DNA from 3 places in the Actinoplanes sp. NPDC000266 genome. Region 1 is predicted to be linked to each of the others. Evidence: riboswitches for the same ligand, from Rfam matches in the RefSeq annotation. Region 1 holds a riboswitch; each other region holds the start of a gene.

The links. A riboswitch is a leader RNA that binds a small molecule or an ion and turns the genes downstream of it on or off. The one in region 1 is predicted to bind cyclic di-AMP.
Region 2: linked by a shared signal. The riboswitch ahead of ACFY36_RS40555 (transglycosylase family protein) and the one ahead of ACFY36_RS26390 (coiled-coil domain-containing protein) in region 1 are both predicted to bind cyclic di-AMP.
Region 3: linked by a shared signal. The riboswitch ahead of ACFY36_RS25175 (transglycosylase family protein) and the one ahead of ACFY36_RS26390 (coiled-coil domain-containing protein) in region 1 are both predicted to bind cyclic di-AMP.

What each region holds. Positions count from the first base shown of each region.
Region 1 is NZ_JBIAZI010000006.1:462,073-464,323, forward strand. It holds gene ACFY36_RS26385 (coiled-coil domain-containing protein) at 1-979, opposite strand, end outside; cyclic di-AMP (ydaO/yuaA leader) riboswitch at 1,028-1,161, opposite strand; cyclic di-AMP (ydaO/yuaA leader) riboswitch at 1,372-1,505, shown strand; gene ACFY36_RS26390 (coiled-coil domain-containing protein) at 1,511-2,251, shown strand, end outside.
Region 2 is NZ_JBIAZI010000012.1:262,864-265,114, forward strand. It holds gene ACFY36_RS40550 (hypothetical protein) at 1-514, shown strand, start outside; gene ACFY36_RS40555 (transglycosylase family protein) at 496-1,155, opposite strand; cyclic di-AMP (ydaO/yuaA leader) riboswitch at 1,158-1,325, opposite strand; gene ACFY36_RS40560 (hypothetical protein) at 1,499-1,912, opposite strand; gene ACFY36_RS40565 ((2Fe-2S)-binding protein) at 1,920-2,251, opposite strand, start outside.
Region 3 is NZ_JBIAZI010000006.1:205,148-207,398, forward strand. It holds gene ACFY36_RS25170 (saccharopine dehydrogenase family protein) at 1-995, opposite strand, end outside; cyclic di-AMP (ydaO/yuaA leader) riboswitch at 1,107-1,281, shown strand; gene ACFY36_RS25175 (transglycosylase family protein) at 1,292-1,897, shown strand; gene ACFY36_RS25180 (YybH family protein) at 1,955-2,251, opposite strand, start outside.

The DNA of each region.
Region 1 (2,251 bases):
AAGGGTCGCCGTTTCCTCGGGTGTACGCCTTCCAGCCGCTGCTCGGCAGCCAGATGCGCTCGAACCAGATGACGTAGAGCACGCCCAGCCGGTCCGCGTTGTTGATGAAGTAGTTCGCGAGATTGGTGCCGTACGTCTTGCTGGCCCCCGTGGCGACGCCGCCGAAACCGTTCTTGTCGGCGGCGAAGTCGCAGGCTTTGCCCTTGGGGTGCTCACCGCTGTTCTGCTCGCGGAAACAGGCGACGAAACGGGTGAAGCCGTCCGCCTGCGCCTGCTTGAGGGCGTTGAGCGTACGAGGGCTCAGGCACCCGCTGGTGGTCGGGTCGGGCTCGGTGCAGCTCTCGGACGGCAGGGAGCCGTCGGAGTCGCGTGGCGCCGCGCCCGCCTTCTGCTTGCTGGAGGAGCTGACCGCCTTGTCACTGGCCTGCGGGGCGTCCTCGCCGGTCTTGTCGTCCCCGCCGGTGTTCGCCGCCTTCAGGGCGCTCTCGGCCTGCGTCTTGCGCTTGGCCATGAGGGCGACCTGCTTCTGTTCGTTGCGCACCTCGGTGTCGATGGCGACCTTGGCCGCCTGCTGGGCGTCGCGGGTGGTCTTGAGCGCCGCCACCGCCGCGTTCTCCTTGACCGCGATCGTCTCGAGCGTCTCGGCCCGGTCGAGGAAGCCCTCGGACGAGCCGGCCGAGAGCAGCGCGCTCATCGGGCCGAGGCGCCCGGTGCGGTACGACTGCTGGATGATGTCGTCCAGCGCGGCCTGGCGCGGGGCGATCTGCTTGTCGAGCTCCTTGAGCTTGTCGGCGAGCTGGGTCTGGCGCTTGCGCGACCGCTCCAGCGCCTCCTTGGCCTCGACGAAACCCTTGGAGGCGGCTTCGAGCTGCTGGATGAGGGTCTTGGGGGCGCCCTCGCCGTCGTCACCCGTGTCGCCCGGCGCGGCTGACGCCGGGGCGGCCACCGCTAAGGCGAGGCCAGAAATCGCGACGAGCATCGCCAGGGTGGCTGCCAATCGTCGCCGGACAGTCTTCTGCCGCACACCTGTTCCTTCCGTCGGCCGCCGACCGAGTTAGCTGACGGGTTCGGGACGGAAGTTGATCCCTACCGCTGGCGCGGATTCACCCCGGAAAGATTGGTTCCCCGGCTCGTCCGGAAACGATTAGGCGGCGATCCCCTGGGGGTGGGGACCGGCACCGACCATACCGAAGACATCGAACGATCGACAGTTATCACACGCGACGCAATTGAATGGCGACGCACTGTAGTCGCAATTACTCAATGTCACAGGTGGAACACGCGAATACTGTTTCGCGAGGCCTGAAGCCTGTCTTGTTCTCGGGTAAACTGGCCGCCGGCCCGCCCAACCAGGCACCGCCCCCGAGGTGCCGGCGGCCACCGCCCAATCGCCGTGAGGCGAGCCGGGGAACCAGGTCAGTCATGGGGTGCATCCGCGTCAGCGGTAGGGATCGCTTCCGTCCCGAACCCGTCAGCTAACCCGGTCGGCGGTTAACCGGAAGGAACCTGCATGACCGTACGACCCCGCCGGTGGCTGATGCTTGCCCTGGCGCCGATCGTTTCTGTCGCTTTCCTGGCCTCGCCCCTCTCTCCGGCCTACGCCGAGCCCGGCGACGGAACCTCCGCGGCCCCGGACGAGTCGGCCGGCAAAGAAAACCAGACTCTCGACGAGCTGATCGAGTCCTCCAACCGCCGGTTCGTCCAGGCCAAGGGCGCCGTGGCCAAGTCGACGGCCGCGCAGAAGGCCCTGGCCGGCAAGATCAAGACGGCCGAGGCGCGGCGCAACGAGTTGATTCCCGAGGTCAACGCGATCGCCAACCAGCAGTACCGGTTCGGCCAGCTGAACGCGGCCAGCTTCCTGCTCAGCAGCAAGGGCTCGGACGACTTCCTGGCCCGGGCCATGTCGCTCGAAGAGATCAACACCGAGCACGACCGGAAGCTCGCCGAGCTCAACAAGGCGATCGACGAGGTCACCAAGTCCAAGGTGGCGCTGGACGCCGAGGTCAAGAAGCAGCAGACCAACCTGGTCGCGATGAAGAAGCAGAAAGAGGCGGCCAACCAGGCCCTCAACCTGGTCGGCGGCGAAGGCCTCACCCAGGGCCACGTGCTCGCCCAATCGCCGAAGGCGAAACCCGCGCCGCGCAATTCCGAGGGCGGTTTCTCGCCCGAGTCGTGCACGGTGAAGGATCCGACGACCAGCGGCTGCATCACCGCCCGCACATTGAACATGCTGAAAGAGACGCAGAAGGCG
Region 2 (2,251 bases), on a different contig from region 1:
GCAGGAGATCTGGGAGCAGGCGTCGGCCTCGGTGAACACGGCGTACGAGGCCTGGCTCGAGGCGGACGCCCGGGTGCGCACCGCCGCCTCGGCGGCGGCGTGGGGCACGCCGTGGTCGGTGCGGACCTGTGAGGAGTACGCGGCCCGCGAGCGCTTCCTGCACCAGGCGGTCTCGGCCGCGGTCAGCCGGGGCGAACTGCCGGCCTCGGCGCTGGGCGACGCGATCGCCGGGCGCAACGGCTGGGACGCCCGGCTCCACCCGGTCGACCAGGAGCTGGTGATCGCCCGGGCCTCGGCCGCGTGGCTGCGCCAGAGCTACGACCTGGCGGTCGAGGCCGAGACCACGGCCTGGCACGACGCCTCGCTGGCCCAGCGCGCCGCGAGCAGCCTGCGCGAGGAATCGCAGGCCGCCGCGGTGCTGGCGGCGGCCCCGGCCCCGGTGCGGGGGAACACCGAGGTCAGGGCGCGACGCCGGGTGGTGTTCGGGGAGGTTGCTCAGATCGCGATGCGCTGACCCGGGAAGATCAGGTTCGGGTCGTCGATGATGCTCTTGTTGAGCTCGGCGAGCCGCTCCCAGCCGCCGTCGATCTGGTAGCGGTTGGCGATCTTGGCCAGGGTGTCACCGGCCCGGACCACGTAGAAGTCGCCGGTCGTCCTGGTCGTCGACTTGTGGGTCGTGGTGGCGCTCTTGGTGGTCGACTTGGTCGATTTGTGGGTCGAGGTCGACTTCTTCTGCGTGGTCGACTTCTTCGCGCTGGCCGACTTCTTCTCCGAGGCGCCGCTGGTGTTGGTGCCCTTGTAGCTCTTGGACGAGCCGGCCTTCTTGCCGCAGACCGGCCAGGCGCCGATGCCCTGACCGTCGAGAACCTTCTCGGCGATGGCGATCTGCTCGCTGCGGCTCGCCTTGTTGGCGGTGCTGGCGTACTTGCCGCCGCCGTAGGCCTTCCAGGTGCTCTTGCTGAACTGGAGGCCACCGTAGTAGCCGTTGCCGGTGTTGATGCTCCAGTTTCCGCTGGACTCGCACTGGGCGACGGCGTCCCAGTTGACGCTGCCCGCGGCCTGGGCGGGCTGGGCCGCGCCGAAGAGAGCGAACGCGCCGGCCACGCCGGCGGTGGTCAGGCCGAGCGCGACGGTGTGCTTACGGGTTTGTGCCATGGAAGAACAACCTCCACGCCTACGAGGTGAGCTGTCGGGTTCGGGCTGAGGTGCCCGGCCGCGCGTGGCGGCTTCACCCCGAGGCACGCGCGACGGCGTGCCGGAGAACGTGTGGGTCCCCCGCTCCATGCCTGAGTTGATTCCGTCGGGCGGCGGCAGGACTCGGCGTTCCGCCCGCGGTGCCCACGATCGTGGGACCGGCCGACCGTAACCACGCCCCGCGACCCTCGGCAAAGCCCCGAAGGGCGATCGTGACGTTGTTCTCAGTACGCCCGGGCGGGGAATGTGCCCATTTTCGCCCCGCTTTGCGGTGGCCGTCGATCAAGGCTGCGACCAGGCCCGATCAGTCCGGCGTTACCAGGCCCTGAAGGCCGACGACGATCGCGATGATGCCGAAGATCGCCAGCAGCAGTCCCCGGCCGAACGGCGCCGAGCCGGCCTCCGCGGGTTTGCGGCCGGTCAGGCGGTCCCACAGCAGGGCCACGCCGACGGCGATGCCGACCACCTCGAAGTGGAAGACGTGCGGGCCGTCGAACAGGTGCACCAGCAGGTAGTAGCCGCCGGCCACCAGGGCGACGACGCCGACCACCCAGCCCCACGGCCCCACCTTGTCGGCGAATCCGCCGATCCCACCGCCGACGCGCGGAATCTGCCGCAGCAGCGCCGCGGCCAGCAGCAACCCACCGAGGATGTTCGCGAGATCGAGCAACAGCGCCATGAGCATGCCTCCCACGTACCCATACGGGAGCGCTCCCATGTGCGGTTCATCGATCTCTGATCGAACAGTCGGCGCACAGCCGCTGATGCGGGATCGTGAACGCGAGACAACAGGTCCGGCGGCGGACCCGCTCGGCGTTCCACTCGACCAGCCCCTCCACGCCCAGCGTCCGCAGCACCTGCCCGGTCATCTCCCCCGGCGGCGCGCCGGCCACGACGGCCGCCCGCTGGGCCGCGTGGGCGATTCCCGCCGAGAGCGAGCCCAGCAGCAGCCGGCGGCCGACCCGGGTGGCGCCCAGGACGGTGTCGAGCAGCGGGGTGACGTGCTCGTCGAGCAAAGTGCGGCGCAGGGTGGCCAGCAGCGCGCCCTCGTCACCGA
Region 3 (2,251 bases), 260 kb from region 1:
CGCGCGAACACGTCGCAGGTGAAGTGGCCCTCGTCGGACGACGGCCCCTCCCCTGGTTTTGGCAGCACCCGATCGATCACGTATCGGGTCGGCGGCAGCATCAGACCGGCGACGAGGGCTCCGAAGCCCAGCTTCATCCCGTTCGCGACCACCGGCGACACCAGAGGCGAGGCGCCCACGCTCATCAGTTCGCGATAGCGGAACCCGCGCCCGTAGGCGAAGCCCCGCAGCGCGTTCGTGCGCCGCACGACCCGCGTGTTGTAGGACGCCATGAAGAACGGCGCGAGGGTCCCCCGCAGCGAGGGATGCACCCGGTCGCCCCGCACGGTGGCGACGTCGGACTGCCGGCCCAGGTCGGGCTCGGCGGCCCGGTCCGGGCTCAGTGAGTACGGGCTGGCGGCGATCCGCCTCTTCGACGGATCGCGCTTGATCGTGTCGAGCTGGTGCCGCAGCGAGTCGACCGTGCCGCCGCTGACCCCGCCGCGCAGGCTCGTCACGACCATCGCGGTGTCGGTGAGCTCGCCCGCGCCGTCGCCGCGCACGGCCTCGTTCACGACATGCACGCCGAGGTCGGACGGGATCGAGTCGAACCCGCACGAATGCACGATCCGGGCGCCCGTGCCCCGAGCCACCTCATGGTTGTCGTCAATGCTCTGACGTGCGAAAAGAACCTCCCCGGTGAGGTCGAGATAGTCGGTTCCGGCCTTGGCGCAGGCGTCCACCAATGGCTTGCCGTATTTCGCGTACGGACCCACCGTCGTGACGAGAACCCGCGTCGCCGCCGCGACTCGGGCGACCGCGTCGGCATCACCGGCGTCGGCGACCAGGATCGGCCAATCGACACCGAGCCGGCGTTTCACGGCGTCGAGTTTGCTTTCGGATCGCCCGGCCAGCGCGATCCGGACGCCATCGGGGGAATGCTCGGCCAGATGCCGTGCCACCAGCGCACCGACGAAGCCGGAAGCGCCGTAGACGACGATGTCGTGCTCGGTCATGGTTGCCAATTCTCCAACAAGCCACATGAATGCGCGCGACACGATAACGTCGGTCTCGCCTATTCCTATAAGAATCCGGCCGGCGCCCTTTCGCGGGCGCCGCCGGTCCGTGCGGGCGGAACGCCGAATCCTGCCGCCGCCCGACGGAACACATCATTACGGCATGGAGCGGGGGACCCGAGTTCTTCGGCGCTTTGGCGCGCCTCGGGGTGAAGCCGCGCACGCGCGGCCGGGCACCTCAGCCCGAACCCGACAGCTGACCTCGTAGGCGTGGAGGACTCTCTGTCATGGCACACATGTGCAAACCTGCCCGCGTAACCCTGGGTCTGGCCGCCGCAGTCGTCACTCTGGCCACCCCCGTTACCCCGGCGCTCGCTTCACCCTCAGCCGCCTCGCTCGCGAAGGGCGGCTCGGTCAACTGGGACGCCATCGCCGAGTGCGAATCCGGCGGCAACTGGGGCATCAACACCGGCAACGGCTACTACGGCGGCCTGCAATTCAGCCGCAGCACGTGGCGCTCCCACGGCGGACACCGTTTCGCCCGCACCGCCGACCAGGCATCACGCGCGGAACAAATCCAAATCGCCGAGCTGGTACGCCGTTCCCAAGGCCTGGGCGCGTGGCCTACTTGCGGCCGAAAAGCTTCTTCTACCCGCCAATATCGCAGCACAAACACAGAAGGTCTAGCGGCCAGCCGGACCGCCATCCGCAAATCCACCGCCAAGGCTCCTTCCACAAGGTCATCCACAGGCCGCTACTACGTAGTGCGCCCCGGCGACACCCTCGCTTCAATCGCCGCCAAGGCGAACGTGGAAGGTGGCTGGCGTGCCCTATATCGCCTGAACCGGGCCGCTTTGAACAACCCGCACCGCATCTTCCCGGGCCAGCCCTTGGCCCTGTGAATCACCGTTCCCAGCCGTCGGCGATCTCGCGAAACGCCTGGTCGCCGGCGCCGGGAATCACGACCGCGGAGTCTGGAACTCAGGCTGGTCGAGAACGCGCAGCCAACTGCCGTCGGGCTGTCGGCGGACCACCTGGGCCCGGGCGCCGGAACCGTCGCGGGGAGGCGTGGAGGTCAGCGCCAGGTCACCGCTCAGCAGGGTCGGCAGGGGCTGCTCGGGCTCGAAGGCCGGCATGTGTGGCAACGCTTCCTCCCACATGCGCCGGATGGCGGCACGGCCGACGGTCTGGCGGCCGGGCGGGTAGGCCATCACGGCGTCCTTCTCGTAGAGCAGGGCGAGACCCTCGGCGTCTTT